DNA from 2 places in the Streptomyces sp. NPDC033180 genome. Region 1 is predicted to be linked to the other one. Evidence: riboswitches for the same ligand, from Rfam matches in the RefSeq annotation. Region 1 holds a riboswitch; the other holds the start of a gene.
The links. Region 1 has a riboswitch for glycine ahead of gcvT (glycine cleavage system aminomethyltransferase GcvT). Riboswitches for the same ligand answer to the same signal wherever they lie in the genome.
Positions count from the first base shown of each region.

Region 2: it holds a riboswitch for glycine, as region 1 does, so the genes downstream of both, gcvP (aminomethyl-transferring glycine dehydrogenase) here and gcvT (glycine cleavage system aminomethyltransferase GcvT) in region 1, are expected to answer to the same signal.

Region 1 is NZ_JBVIPU010000011.1:40,385-48,002, reverse strand. Features, by position in the region: gene ACZ5WE_RS26470 (enhanced serine sensitivity protein SseB C-terminal domain-containing protein) at 1-701, opposite strand, end outside; gene ACZ5WE_RS26465 (enhanced serine sensitivity protein SseB) at 841-1,668, opposite strand; gene ACZ5WE_RS26460 (AAA family ATPase) at 1,771-2,445, opposite strand; glycine riboswitch at 2,600-2,705, shown strand; glycine riboswitch at 2,706-2,839, shown strand; gene gcvT (glycine cleavage system aminomethyltransferase GcvT) at 2,875-4,008, shown strand; gene gcvH (glycine cleavage system protein GcvH) at 4,067-4,444, shown strand; gene glyA (serine hydroxymethyltransferase) at 4,468-5,730, shown strand; gene ACZ5WE_RS26440 (L-serine ammonia-lyase) at 5,922-7,292, shown strand; gene ACZ5WE_RS26435 (N-acetyltransferase) at 7,326-7,618, opposite strand, start outside.
Region 2 is NZ_JBVIPU010000013.1:6,114-13,731, forward strand. Features, by position in the region: gene ACZ5WE_RS28735 (FHA domain-containing protein) at 1-608, shown strand, start outside; gene ftsR (transcriptional regulator FtsR) at 625-1,368, shown strand; gene ACZ5WE_RS28745 (bifunctional nuclease family protein) at 1,422-1,895, shown strand; gene ACZ5WE_RS28750 (MerR family transcriptional regulator) at 2,067-2,690, shown strand; gene ACZ5WE_RS28755 (DNA polymerase IV) at 2,762-4,177, shown strand; gene ACZ5WE_RS28760 (PRC-barrel domain-containing protein) at 4,187-4,567, opposite strand; glycine riboswitch at 4,712-4,809, shown strand; gene gcvP (aminomethyl-transferring glycine dehydrogenase) at 5,007-7,618, shown strand, end outside.

The sequences.
Region 1 (7,618 bases):
CGGGCGTTGGCGCGCAGCCACATGGCGACCGGGTCGTATCCGTCGGACATCGCGACGGTCGACACGGGCAGGCCGTCGGGGACGGCGGCGATCGACTGCTGCATCATCGTGCGCACCCCGTCGACCGAGGCCGGCGAGGTGTCGTACACATCGAGGCCGATGGCCAGGTACGGGGCGCCGAGCGCGGGCTGCACCCAGGCGCGGCGCAGTGAGCGGACGGCGGGGGTGCGGTGCGCGTTCTGCGTGAGCAGGGCGTAGAACTGGGGGATCTCGATGGCCGGCTCGGTGAGCCGGAGCGGTCCCGCGGGCAGCAGGTCGAGGCCCGACGCGATGCGCCGCAGGTCGAGCCAGGGGATGCCGACGCCACCGCCGGGGGCGTGGGGGTTGAGCCAGAGGCCGTAGTGGTCGGGGTAGAGGGTGCGGGAGATGTCGAGTCCGCTGACCACTTCGTACGAGCGGTTCCAGCCACTGGCGGAGAGCTCCTGGGCGGAGGTCACGCAGGGCGCGTACCCGAGGCCCTCGACCTCCATGTTCCCGTACTGGGCGTCGGGGGATCCGGCCTGGCCGTGCCAGAGCAGCATCCACACCTGGTCGGCGGCGAGCGCCCGCAGGAGCGCCTCGTAGGCGTCATAGCGCCCCGGCGTCACCTGGCGCAGCATGTGCTCGACCTGCCCGGCCGCAGCCGTGCCCGACGCACTCACCCTTAACCGCCCCTTCGCGATGACCCGATGACCCTACGACCCGCCGACCCGGCGGACCCGGGTCATGAAACCAGCTTAAGCGGCGATCCTGACGCCGACTTGACGTACGGCACCCTCACACACGGACCTGCACATGTCCTTACACCTGTCCGTGCCCGTGTCCGTGCCCGTGTCCGTGCCCGTGTCCGGGAGCCCGGCCGAAGAAGGGCCGCACCCGCTCGCGCATCCAGTCGCCGACCGGATCCTGGGCGACGTCCAGCAGCACCAGGTTCACCGGCCAGGCCACCGGGGCCCGGCCGAGCGCCCGCCCCACCGCCTCCATCGGCAGGTCGCGCGCGTCGCCCTCCCAGGAGGTCAGTTCGACGCCGATGAACAGCGCGGGCGCGTCGCCCTCGACGCTCGCCAGGCAGCGGCGGGCGCTCAGGACGACCCCGGTGGCCTCGAACTCGTGGGCGGCGGCGGACAGGAAGTCCACCGGGTCCTCCTGCCAGTCCGGTTCGAAGAGGCGTACGCGGCCGCCGCTCGCGGGGCCGTCCAGCGGGGTGCGCCCGGAGCGGCAGAGCTCGGCGACGGCGGGCGGCGGCAGGGGCACGCCGACCGTGCCGTCCGGGTTGACTGCGATGCCCAGCTGCGGGGGCAGGCCGCGCGCGAACTCCACGGCGGGCGCCACGGTGCAGCCCATCCGGCCGCCGGTGGCGTGCTGGAACTGCTGCTCGGAGCTGAAGACGGGGACGTAGGCCTGGCCTTCGATCTCCAGCGTGGGCAGGTCCAGGGTGCCGCTGTCCGGGGCGCCGCCGTTCGGCAGCGGGACCCAGACGTGGCTGCGGCCGAGCACCTCGACGATGCGGGCCCCCGCAGATGTGTGGGGTGCGTCGGGCGTGCCCAGGGATGCCGCGAGTACCTCTTCGAGTTCGTTGCCCGGCCATCCTCCGTAGGGATGGGCGTGTGCCTGCGCCGGAATGTCCATCTGTCCAACCCCTGCTCTGTCCCGCTCTGCCTGCGGCACGACCCTAACGTGGCGGACGGCTCGTGACGGACGGCTCACGGCGGGCGGCTCACGGCGGGCGGCTCAGCGTCCGAAGCCGATGCCCCGCAGCACCCCGGCCGCCGTCCGGTCGAGGAGCACGGCCGAGCCGCAGCCGCGCGGCAGGTCGCCCCGCTCGGCGGCGCCGACGAGTCGGCCGACCGTTCTGCGGTGCCGCGCGAAGGCGTACCGCGACACGCCGCGACCGCGCGAGAGCTGCCCCTCTATGGCGGTGTCCGGCGGCACGTCGAGCAGCAACAGGTGCAGGGTCGTGCCGCGCCGCGCGGCCTCGCGGGCCAGCCAGCGGCGCACCCAGGCCTGGGTACCGCAGTCGTGCACCACGACGCCCTCGCCGGAGCGCAGGGCTCTGCGCAGGCCCGCATAGTGCGCGAGGCGGACCAGGGGGCGGTACACCGCGTACGGCAGCAGGCTCGGCATGCGCCGGGCCCAGCGGTCGCGGGTGTCCTGCGAGTCGATGCGCGGGCCCGCGACGGCTCTGCGCATCAGCGTGGACTTGCCGCTGCCGGGCAGCCCGGAGACGACGATCAGATCGCCCTCGCCGAACGTGAGGCGGTGCGGGCTGTGACCGGTCCGCTGCCGCAGGTCGCGGACGACGGCCGCCGGCAGGGCGCCGCAGCCCTCCCTGGAGGGGGCGGCTGCCTGTTTGGGCAGGGCCACCCCTGTGTTGGTCGCGTAGACGCTCGTCCTGCGCACCGTGATCGGCCTCCCCATAGCTGGTCACGTACCTGCTTACCGCAGCTTCCCCGGCAAGTGTAAAGAGAAGGTAATGCGGCACAAGGGCATTACTGGACTGGCACTGCCCTGTGACGTAGGCGCGTGCAATGATGTGCGCGCAAACTCCATACAGGCCGTTTGAATCCGCGCGGGAGAGTTCCCGGCAGCCGTCGTACGACGCGCCGGGGCGCCGAAGGAGCAAGTCCCTCCCTTGAATCTCTCAGGCCCCGTACCGCGCGGGCGAGGCACATCTGAAAAGCGGGCCGCCTGTGCGGCTCCACCCAAGGTGCAAGTCATGACCCTCCCCCTGTACGAGCAGTACGGGACGTACGAGCGGGTCGTGGTGAACCTCTCAGGTTTCGATGACAGATGGGGAGGATCGACCTCGCCCGTCATGCCCTGGGAGTTCCACGAATGAGTACCGCCCCCCGTCTGACCGCACTCGATGCCGTGCATCGCGCGCTCGGCGCGACCATGACCGACTTCGCGGGCTGGGACATGCCGCTCCGCTACGGCAGCGAGCGCGACGAGCACATCGCCGTGCGCACGAAGGCCGGTCTCTTCGACCTCTCCCACATGGGCGAGATCACCGTGGCCGGCCCCGAGGCCGTGGACTTCCTGAACTTCGCGCTGGTCGGCAACATCGGCTCCATCGGTGTCGGCCGCGCCCGCTACACGATGATCTGTGCCGAGGACGGCGGCATCCTGGACGACCTGATCGTCTACCGGCTCGGCGAGACCGAGGCCCCCGAGTACATGGTGGTCGCCAACGCCTCGAACGCCCAGGTCGTGCTCGACGCGCTCACCGCCCGCGCCGACGGCTTCGACGCGGAGGTACGCGACGACCGCGACGCGTACGCCCTGCTCGCCGTCCAGGGTCCCGAGTCCCCCGGCATCCTCACATCACTCACGGACGCGGACCTGGACGGTCTGAAGTACTACGCGGGCCTGCCGGGCACGGTCGCGGGCGTGCCCGCGCTGATCGCCCGCACGGGCTACACCGGCGAGGACGGCTTCGAGCTGTTCGTCGCCCCCGGCGACGCCGAGAAGCTGTGGGGCGCGCTGATGGAGGCGGGCGAGCCCGTCGGCCTGGTCCCCGCCGGGCTCTCCTGCCGCGACACGCTCCGCCTTGAGGCGGGCATGCCGCTGTACGGGCACGAGCTGACCGCGGACCTGACGCCCTTCGACGCGGGCCTCGGCCGGGTCGTCAAGTTCGAGAAGACCTCGCAGTCCGACACCTTCGTGGGGCGCGCGGCGCTCGCGGCCGCCGCCGAGCGCGCCGAGGCCGCTCCCCCGCGGGGGCTGGTCGGCCTGATCGCCGAGGGCCGCCGCGTCCCGCGCGCGGGCTTCTCCGTGGTCGCCGACGGCAAGGTCATCGGCGAGGTCACCTCCGGCGCCCCGTCCCCGACGCTCGGCAAGCCGATCGCCATCGCGTACGTCGACGCGGCGCACGCGACCCCCGGTACCGAGGGTGTCGGCGTGGACATCCGGGGCACGCACGAGCCGTACGCGGTCGTGGCGCTGCCGTTCTACAAGCGCCAGAAGTGATACCCCGCACAACAGCGTCGTTCACCAGCACTCCCCCGCGTACAGGAGAATTCAGGTCATGAGCAACCCCCAGCAGCTGCGGTACAGCAAGGAGCACGAGTGGCTCTCGGCCACCGAGGACGGTGTGGCGACCGTCGGCATCACGGAGCACGCGGCCAACGCGCTCGGTGACGTCGTCTTCGCCCAGCTCCCCGAGGTCGGTGACACGGTGACCGCGGGCGAGTCCTGCGGCGAGCTGGAGTCGACCAAGTCGGTCAGCGACCTCTACGCCCCGGTGACCGGCGAGATCGTCGCCGCCAACCAGGACGTCGTCGAGGACCCGTCGCTGGTCAACTCCGCCCCGTTCGAGGGCGGTTGGCTGTTCAAGGTGCGCATCACGGATGAGCCGGACGACCTGCTCTCCGCCGATGAGTACACCGCCTTCACCGCCGGCTGACCCATACCGATAGGGATCGTGTGATGTCGCTTCTCAACACCCCTCTCCACGAGCTGGACCCGGACGTCGCCGCCGCCGTCGACGCCGAGCTCCACCGCCAGCAGTCCACCCTGGAAATGATCGCCTCGGAGAACTTCGCTCCGGTCGCCGTCATGGAGGCCCAGGGCACCGTCCTCACGAACAAGTACGCCGAGGGCTACCCCGGCCGCCGCTACTACGGCGGCTGCGAGCACGTGGACGTCACCGAGCAGATCGCGATCGACCGGATCAAGGACCTGTTCGGCGCCGAGTACGCCAACGTCCAGCCGCACTCCGGCGCCTCCGCCAACCAGGCCGCTCTCTTCGCGATCGCCAAGCCCGGCGACACGATCCTCGGCCTGGACCTGGCGCACGGCGGCCACCTCACGCACGGCATGCGCCTGAACTTCTCCGGCAAGCAGTTCAACGTGGTCGCCTACCACGTCGACGAGGCCGGCCTGGTGGACATGGCCGAGGTCGAGCGCCTGGCCAAGGAGAACAACCCGAAGGTCATCATCGCGGGCTGGTCGGCCTACCCGCGTCAGCTGGACTTCGCGGAGTTCCGCCGGATCGCCGACGAGGTCGGCGCGTACCTGTGGGTCGACATGGCGCACTTCGCCGGGCTCGTCGCGGCCGGTCTGCACCCGAACCCGGTGCCGTTCGCCGACGTGGTCACCTCCACCACGCACAAGACGCTCGGCGGCCCGCGCGGCGGCGTCATCCTGGCCCGCAGCAAGGAGTTCGCGAAGAAGCTGAACTCCGCGGTCTTCCCCGGCTTCCAGGGCGGCCCCCTGGAGCACGTGATCGCCGCCAAGGCCGTCTCCTTCAAGGTCGCGGCGAGCGAGGAGTTCAAGGAGCGCCAGCAGCGCACCCTGGACGGCGCCCGCATCCTGGCCGAGCGCCTGGTGCAGGACGACGCGAAGGCCGTCGGCGTGGACGTGCTGTCCGGCGGCACGGACGTGCACCTGGTCCTGGTGGACCTGCGCAACTCCGAGCTGGACGGCCAGCAGGCCGAGGACCGCCTCCACGAGGTCGGGATCACGGTCAACCGCAACGCGGTCCCGAACGACCCGCGCCCCCCGATGGTCACATCGGGCCTGCGGATCGGTACGCCCGCGCTCGCGACCCGTGGCTTCCAGGAGGACGACTTCCGCGAGGTCGCCGACGTCATCGCCGAGGCGCTGAAGCCGGGCGACGTCGACACGGAGTCGCTCAAGGCCCGCGTGTCGGCCTTGGCGGCCAAGCACCCGCTGTACCCCAACCTGTAGCGGTTTCGTACGCTTTCCTTCGTACGAAACTTCGGGGCACCGCGCACACTGGACAGTGAAGACAGTGAGTGCGGTGCCCCGGCTCATGCCCCGCGTTCGCGCATTACCCGCACAGCCAATCGCAGCTTTTCGTAGTTCTCTGCACCACCCCGGCAGACAACGGCGTCTACCAACCACCATTGGAGTTTCTCGTGGCCCTCTCGGTCTTCGACCTGTTCTCGATCGGCATCGGCCCGTCCAGCTCCCACACGGTCGGTCCCATGCGCGCCGCCCGCATCTTCGCGAGCCGCCTCAAGAACGAGGGCCTGATGGCCCACACCACCGCGATACGGGCCGAGCTCTACGGCTCGCTCGGCGCGACGGGCCACGGCCATGGCACCCCGAAGGCGGTTCTGCTCGGCCTGGAGGGCGAGTCCCCGCGCTCGGTCGACGTGGAGTTCGCCGACGACCGCGTCGAGCAGATCAAGAGCACCGGCCGCCTCAACCTGCTCGGCATGCACGAGATCGACTTCGACTTCGACGAGGACCTGGTCCTGCACCGCCGCAAGGCCCTGCCGTACCACGCCAACGGCATGACGATCTTCGCGTACGACCATGAGGGCGGCCTCGTCCTGGAGAAGACGTACTACTCCGTGGGCGGCGGCTTCGTGGTCGACGACGACGCCGTGGCCGGCGAGAACCCGATCGTGCCGGACGACACGGTCCTCAAACACCCCTTCCGCACCGGCGACGAGCTCCTGCGCCTGGCCGAGGAGACCGGCCTGTCCATCTCCGCGCTGATGCTGGAGAACGAGAAGGCATGGCGCACCGAGGAGGAGATCCGCTCGGGTCTGCTCGACATCTGGGGCGTCATGCAGTCCTGCGTCTCGCGCGGCATGTCCCGCGAGGGCATCCTGCCGGGCGGCCTCAAGGTCCGCCGCCGCGCGGCCAACTCCGCACGGCAGCTGCGTGCCGAGGGCGATCCGCTGGCACGCTCCATGGAGTGGATCACGCTGTACGCGATGGCGGTGAACGAGGAGAACGCCGCGGGCGGCCGGGTCGTGACCGCCCCGACGAACGGCGCCGCGGGCATCATCCCGGCGGTCCTGCACTACTACATGAACTTCATCCCCGGAGCCGACGAGGACGGCGTGGTCCGCTTCCTGCTCTCGGCCGGCGCGATCGGCATGCTCTTCAAGGAGAACGCCTCGATCTCCGGCGCCGAGGTCGGCTGCCAGGGCGAGGTCGGCTCCGCCTGCTCGATGGCGGCGGGCGCCCTCGCCGAGGTGCTCGGCGGCTCCCCCGAGCAGGTCGAGAACGCGGCCGAGATCGGCATGGAGCACAACCTCGGCCTCACCTGCGACCCGGTCGGCGGCCTCGTCCAGATCCCGTGCATCGAGCGCAACGGCATGGCGGCCGTGAAGGCCGTGACCGCGGCGAAGATGGCGATGCGCGGCGACGGCAGCCACAAGGTGTCCCTCGACAAGGTCATCAAGACCATGAAGGACACCGGCGCCGACATGAGCGTGAAGTACAAGGAGACGGCTCGGGGCGGGCTCGCGGTGAACATCATCGAGTGCTGAGCCCCGGCCACGGCCGCAGGCCACCGGCAGCCCTCACCGAGCGATGAACAACGCCTCCGCGCCCACCGGCCGGTAGCCGGCCGCCTGGAAGGCGCGCACGCTGCGGGCGTTGCCCGGGGACTGCTGGGCCCACACCGGCGCCGCGCCGGGCACCAGGTGCCGGGCCGCGCGTGCGAGCGCCCGGCCGAGCCCCCGGTGGCGTACGTCCTCGTCGACCTCGATCGCCGCCTCCCAGCGCCCGGCGAGTCCGCGCCCGAGCACCAGTACCCCGCTGCCGCTCGCGGTGGCCCACACCCGCACGTCGTCGCGGCGCTTGCGGGCCCTGA
Region 2 (7,618 bases), on a different contig from region 1:
GAGGGTTCACCCCCGATCCGTACGCATCGAATGCCCCCGCGGGGCAGCCGCGGCAGGAGGATCCGTCCATGGCCCTGGTGTGTACGAGGTGCGGGAACCGCAACGCCGACGCGAGCCGGTTCTGCTCCAACTGCGGTGCGCCGCTGCGGGCCGGGGCCGCGCCGGAGCGTCCGTCCGAGACGACCTCGACCATCTCCATCTCGGGCCTCGAGGCCTACGACGCGGAGGTGACGGGGCAGACCGCCTCGCCCGCCCTCTCGCCGGAGGCCCAGGCCGCCGTTGACGCACTGCCGCTCGGCTCCGCGCTCCTCGTGGTGCGCCGCGGGCCGAACTCGGGCAGCCGCTTCCTCCTGGACGGCGAGCTGACCACGGCGGGGCGCCACCCGCAGAGCGACATCTTCCTGGACGACGTGACCGTCTCGCGCCGCCATGTGGAGTTCCGTCGCCTCGGGGACGGGTCCTTCACCGTCGCCGATGTGGGCAGCCTCAACGGCACGTACGTCAATCGCGAGCGCATCGACTCGGTCGCGCTGTCGAACGGCGACGAGGTGCAGATCGGCAAGTACCGGCTGGTCTTCTACGCGAGCCAGCGGGGCATCGGTATCTGATCTGTCAGGAAGGTCCATGCTTCAAACACCGAGGGGCGGTGCCGGCAACGGCACCGCCGCCGAGGACCGTCGGCTGATGAGCATCGGCGCCGTGTTGAACGCGCTGCGTGACGAGTTTCCCGAGGTCACGATCTCCAAGATTCGTTTCCTGGAGTCGGAAGGGCTCATCGAGCCGGAGCGCACGCCCTCGGGCTACCGGAAGTTCAGTCCTCAGGACGTCGAGCGGCTCGGTCACGTCCTGAGGATGCAGCGGGACCACTATCTGCCGCTCAAGGTGATCCGGGAGCACCTGGACGCCTTGGAGCGCGGTGAGCGGGTCTCCACGCCCTCTCTGGGGCAGCCGCGCGAGCCCGGTGATGCCTGGGGCGTGAGCGACACCGGGGAGCCCACTGCCGCCCGTGTGGGCCGTGCGGAGCTGCTTGCCGCCGCCGAGATCGACGCGGAGCAGCTCGCCGACTGGGAGACGTACGGGCTCATCGTGCCCTTGCCGGAGGGTGGTTACGACGCGGAGGCCGTGACGGTCGCCGCGCTCGTCGTGGAACTTGGGCGATTCGGTATCGAACCCAGGCATCTGCGCGCCATGAAGTCGGCGGCCGAACGTGAGGCCGGCCTGGTCGACCAGGTCGTGGCTCCGCTGCGCCGGCACCGCAATCCGCAGACCAGAGCCCATGCGGAAGCCCGTACGAAGGAACTCGCCGGGCTGACCGGGAAGCTGCATTCTGCACTGGTGCAGACCGCGCTCGGGGTGCGGTTGCCCTGACTCGGAGGGTGCCCGACTACCCAAACCGGCCGGGCACGTCCTAGGGTTGCTGTGTGAACGAGCTCGACGTCGTAGGTGTCCGGGTGGAAATGCCCTCCAACCAACCGATCGTGCTCCTGCGTGAAGTGGGAGGCGATCGCTACCTCCCCATCTGGATCGGACCAGGGGAGGCGACCGCGATCGCCTTCGCACAGCAGGGGATGGCGCCCGCACGGCCGCTGACCCACGACCTGTTCAAGGACGTGCTGGAGGCGGTGGGTCAGGAGCTCACCGAAGTGCGCATCACGGACCTCCGAGAAGGGGTCTTCTACGCGGAACTGGTCTTCGCCAGTGGAGTCGAGGTGAGCGCCCGGCCTTCCGACGCCATAGCGCTCGCGCTGCGCACCGGAACGCCGATCTACGGCAGCGACGGTGTCCTCGACGACGCGGGCATCGCCATTCCGGACGAGCAGGAGGACGAGGTGGAGAAGTTCCGCGAGTTCCTCGACCAGATCTCGCCCGAGGACTTCGGCACCAACAGCCAGTAGGCCGTCAGTTCCCGAGGGATCGGCGGACCATTCGGCTAGCCTTTCCCGGCGGTGCGGCACAGCAAACCACTCTTAGGGTGATTATCACTCGGCGTGCCGAGTGTGGCGATCGTTGACGAGCCCCTGGCGACTGCCTACCGTCGTGAAGGCAGGTCAAGGACGGAGGTCGGCGTGAGAAGCAGCGGCGACGGTACGGCGATGGGCGGGCCGTATCCGCTTCAGAGCAGCGCGGCCGGTCACTCTCCGAAGAGGCCGATGGCGGTTCAGGGGAGCGGGGACGCCACGTCCGGACAGTCCGAACAGGAACAGATCGGTTACCGGGGGCCGACCGCGTGCGCGGCCGCCGGCATCACGTATCGACAACTCGACTACTGGGCCCGTACGGGTCTGGTGGAGCCCAGTGTGCGGTCCGCGGGTGGATCGGGGACCCAGCGGCTCTACAGTTTCCGGGACGTCGTCGTTCTCAAGATCGTGAAGCGGTTCCTCGACACCGGCGTGTCCCTGCAGAACATCCGGACCACGGTCCAGCACCTGCGGGACCGCGGTTTTCAGGACCTGGAGCGGATGACGCTCATGAGCGACGGCGCGACGGTCTACGAGTGCACGTCGCCCGACGAGGTCCACGAACTGCTCCAGGGTGGCCAGGGGGTCTTCGGGATCGCGGTGGGTGTCGTGTGGCGGGACGTGCAAGCCGCGCTTTCGCAGCTGCACGGGGAGCGGATCGACACCGGCGAGACGCTGGTGCGGCAGAACCCCGCCGACGAGCTGGCCAGGCGGCGCAACAGGGCCGTGTGAGGCGGCCACGACCGTCGCCGGCCGCCTTGGGTGCGGGGGCGTTGTCAGTGGCGTAGGGCAGCATCAGAGGTGTGAGAACCGCGCCCACGATTCTGCATCTCGACATGGATGCCTTCTACGCGTCTGCCGAGCAGGCCGCGAAGCCGAGTCTGCGCGGGAAAGCCGTGGTCGTGGGCGGGCTCGGGCCGCGAGGCGTGGTGGCCACGGCCTCGTACGAAGCGCGGAAGTTCGGGGTGCACTCGGCGATGCCCATGGGGCAGGCGCGGCGGCTGGCTCCCAACGCCGCCTATCTGGTGCCGCGCTTCGGCCTCTATCGCGAGATCAGCGACCAGGTGATGACGCTGCTGCGGGAGCTGTCGCCGCTGGTGGAGCCGCTCAGCCTGGATGAGGCCTTCGTCGATCTGGAGGCGGGAGGGGTGGCCGACGACCAGGCGTCCGCGCTGGTGGTGGGCGAGCGGCTGCGCGCGGACATCAAGGCGGTGACGGGGCTCGCGGGGTCGGTCGGGCTCGCCGCGTCCAAGATGCTGGCGAAGATCGCCTCGGAGGAGGCCAAGCCGGACGGCCTGCGGCTGATAGTGCCCGGGACCGAGCGGGAGCTCCTGGCGCCGATGCCGGTCCGGACCCTGCCCGGTGTGGGCCCGGCCACCGGCGACCATCTGCGGCGGGGCGGGATCACGACCGTGGGGGAGATCGCGGAGGCCGGCGAGGACGAGCTCGTACGGCTCCTCGGGAAGTCGCACGGGAGCGCGCTGTACGCGATGGCGCTCGCACGGGACGAGCGGCCCGTGGTGGCGGAGCGGGAATCCAAGTCGGTCAGCGTCGAGGACACGTATGACGTGGACATCCATGACCGGGTACGGGTCAGGGGCGAGGTCGCGCGGCTCGCCGACCGGTGTGTGGAGCGGCTGCGGGCCGCGGGGCACTCGGGGCGGACCATCGTCATCAAGGTGCGGCGGTTCGATTTCTCGACGCTGACGCGCTCCGAGACGCTGCGTGGGCCGACGGACGACCCCGGGGTGGTGCGGGAGGCCGCCGCGCGGCTCCTGGAGTCCGTGGACACCACCGGAGGCGTGCGGCTCCTCGGGGTGGGGGTCACGGGGCTCGCGGACTACACGCAGGAGGACCTCTTCGCCCAGGCCCAAGCCCAGGCTCAGGCCGAGGCCGAGGCCGAGCAGGTCCAGGAGACGCAGCGTGAGGCCGAGGCGGAGCGGGCCGAGGATCTCGCAGAGAAGCCCGTGGGCGAGACGGTGGAGGAGCCGGTCGTGCCGGCCGAGCGGCGGTGGGCCGCCGGGCACGATGTGCGGCATGCCGAGTACGGGCACGGATGGGTGCAGGGCAGTGGCCTGGGGCGGGTCACGGTGCGCTTCGAGACGCCGGAGTCGTCGGCGCCGGGGCGGGTGCGGACCTTCCGTACGGATGATCCGGCCCTGGAACCCGCGGAGCCGCTGCCCCTGGTGGCGTCTCCTGAGGAGCGGGAGCGGCGGTGATGCCGGCCGTCAGGATTCTCCCTTGCCGGCGATCTTGCCGAAGTCCTGGTCCGGGGGTGGAGACGACTCGGGTGGTGTGATGTCCAGGCCGTAGTGGTGGTAGAGCTGCAGTTCCTGTTCGGGGGAGAGGTGGCGGCCGACGCCGAAGTCCGGGGCGTCCTTGATCAGGGAGCGTTCGAACGGGATGCGCAGGGTGCCGTCGCTGGTGAGTTCGCTGGGCTCCAGGGGGACGAACGTGTCCCGGCTGAACAGACCCGTGCGTATGGCCGCCCACTCCGGGGCGCCGGTGGCGTCGTCGAGATAGACCTCGTCGATCGTGCCGATCTTGGCCCCGTTCCGGTCGAACGCCTTCCGGCCGATCAGGTTGCGCGGATCGATATCGGTCTGCACGGGCCCTCCAACTGGTCGAGGCATGTCGAAGTGGGGCGTAACTCATCCTCGTTCGTTCGTCATCACTACGAAAGAGCACTTCGGGGCAGGCGGCCACTCGAGGGATCGGCCGTGGTCCTCGCTGGTAGGCTGGCGCTTGGCTGCTGACCCCGTGCGGGAGAGCTCTCCGGTCAAGACACCGGAGGCGCCGAAGGAGCAACTCCTCCCCGGAATCTCTCAGGCCCCCGTACCGCACGGACGAGGTCACTCTGGAAAGTAGGGCGGGCGTCGGGCGGGCACGTTCGGACCCCTTCCTCACCGACGGTGAAAGCCGGTGCGACGCCTCTCGCGGGGCATGGACCGGTGAAACTCTCAGGTTGAGATGACAGAGGGGGAGGCCGTCCGGGTACCCGTGCCGTGGTGCCCCTCGCAGGTCGCGTCAGACCAGGAGGCCTCCGCAATGACCGCCACCCCTCGCATCCCGCTCTCCCAGCTCGAACAGGGCATTCCCTTCGAGCAGCGGCACATCGGTCCCGACGTGGAAGCACGGGCCAAGATGCTCGCGCAGGTCGGATACGGCTCGCTCGACGAGCTGACCGCGGCCGCCGTGCCGGATGTGATCAAGAACACCGAGACGCTGAACCTGCCCGGGGCGCGTACCGAGGCCGAGGTCCTCGCCGAGCTGCGCTCGCTCGCGGACCGTAACCAGGTTCTCGATTCCATGATCGGGCTCGGTTACTACGGGACCTTCACGCCGCCCGTGATTCTGCGGAACGTCATGGAGAACCCGGCGTGGTACACCGCCTACACGCCGTACCAGCCCGAGATCTCCCAGGGGCGTCTCGAGGCGCTGCTGAACTTCCAGACCGTCGTCGCCGAGCTGACGGGGCTGCCCACCTCCGGTGCCTCGCTGCTCGACGAGGGGACGGCCGCCGCCGAGGCCATGGCCCTGTCGCGGCGTATGGGCAAGGTCAAGAACGGTGTCTTCCTCGTCGACGCGGACGCGCTGCCGCAGACGATCGCCGTCATTCGGACCCGCGCCGAGCCGACCGGTGTCGAGGTCGTCGTCGCCGATCTGAGCGAGGGCATCCCGGCCGACGTCGCCGAGCGCGGTGTCGTCGGCGTGCTGATCCAGTACCCCGGCGCCTCCGGTGCCGTACGCGACATAAAGCCCCTCATCGAGCAGGCGCACGAGCTCGGTGCCGTCGTCTCCGTCGCCGCCGACCTGCTGGCCCTGACGCTGCTCACCTCGCCGGGTGAGCTCGGCGCCGACATCGCCGTCGGCACCACGCAGCGCTTCGGCGTCCCGATGGGCTTCGGCGGCCCGCACGCCGGTTACATGGCGGTGCGCGAGAAGTTCGCGCGCAGCCTGCCGGGGCGGCTCGTCGGTGTCTCCGTGGACGCGGACGGCAACAAGGCCTACCGGCTCGCGCTGCAGACCCGCGAGCAGCACATCCGCCGCGAGAAGGCCACCAGCAACATCTGTACCGCTCAGGTGCTGCTCGCCGTGATGGCCGGAATGTACGCGGTCTACCACGGGCCCGAGGGTCTCAAGGCCATCGCACGGCGTACCCACCGCTACGCGACCGTGCTCGCCGCAGGACTCACCGCGGGCGGGGTCGAGGTCGTGCACGGCGCGTACTTCGACACCCTGACCGTGCGGGTGCCCGGCAGGGCCGACGAGCTCGTGGCCGCCGCCCGCGAGGGTGGCGTCAACATCCACCAGATCGACGCCGACCACGTCTCGCTGGCCTGCGACGAGACCACCACGCGCAAGCAACTGACCGCGATCTGGACCGCGTTCGGTGTCGAGGGCGACGTCGAGGCGCTCGACGCGGAGACCGCGGACTCGCTCCCGGCCGGTCTGCTGCGTGACGACGAGTACCTGACACACCCCGTCTTCCACCAGTACCGCTCCGAGACCGCGATGCTGCGCTACCTGCGCAAGCTGGCCGACCGCGACTACGCGCTCGACCGGGGCATGATCCCGCTGGGCTCCTGCACCATGAAGCTCAACGCGACCACGGAGATGGAGCCGGTCACCTGGCCCGAGTTCGGGCAGCTGCACCCCTTCGCGCCCGCCCAGCAGGCGCAGGGCTATCTGACGCTCATCCGTGAGCTGGAGGAGCGGCTCGCCGAGGTCACCGGTTACGACAAGGTCTCGCTGCAGCCCAACGCCGGTTCGCAGGGCGAGCTGGCCGGACTGCTCGCCGTGCGCGGCTACCACCGCGCCAACGGCGACGAGCAGCGCACCGTCTGCCTCATCCCGTCCTCCGCGCACGGCACCAACGCCGCGAGCGCCGTGATGGCCGGCATGAAGGTCGTCGTCGTGAAGACCAGCGACGACGGCGAGATCGACGTCGAGGACCTGCGCGCCAAGATCGAGAAGCACCGCGACGAGCTGTCGGTGCTGATGATCACGTACCCGTCGACGCACGGTGTGTTCGAGGAGCACGTCGCCGACATCTGCGCCCAGGTGCACGAGGCGGGCGGCCAGGTCTACGTCGACGGGGCGAACCTCAACGCCCTGGTGGGCCTCGCCCAGCCCGGCAAGTTCGGTGGCGACGTCTCGCACCTGAACCTGCACAAGACCTTCTGCATCCCGCACGGCGGCGGTGGCCCCGGCGTCGGCCCGGTCGGTGTGCGTGAGCACCTCGCGCCGTTCCTGCCCAACCACCCGCTGCAGCCCGCCGCGGGCCCCGAGACGGGCGTCGGTCCGATCTCCGCCGCGCCGTGGGGCTCGGCCGGAATCCTGCCGATCTCCTGGGCGTACGTACGGCTCATGGGCGGCGAGGGCCTCAAGCGAGCCACACAGGTCGCGGTGCTCTCTGCGAACTACATCGCCAAGCGCCTCGAGCCGCACTACCCGGTGCTCTACACCGGCCCCGGCGGGCTCGTCGCGCACGAGTGCATCATCGATCTGCGGCCGCTCAGCAAGGCGACCGGTGTCAGCGTCGACGACATCGCCAAGCGGCTCATCGACTACGGCTTCCACGCGCCGACCATGTCGTTCCCGGTCGCGGGGACGCTGATGATCGAGCCGACCGAGAGCGAGGACCTGGTCGAGATCGA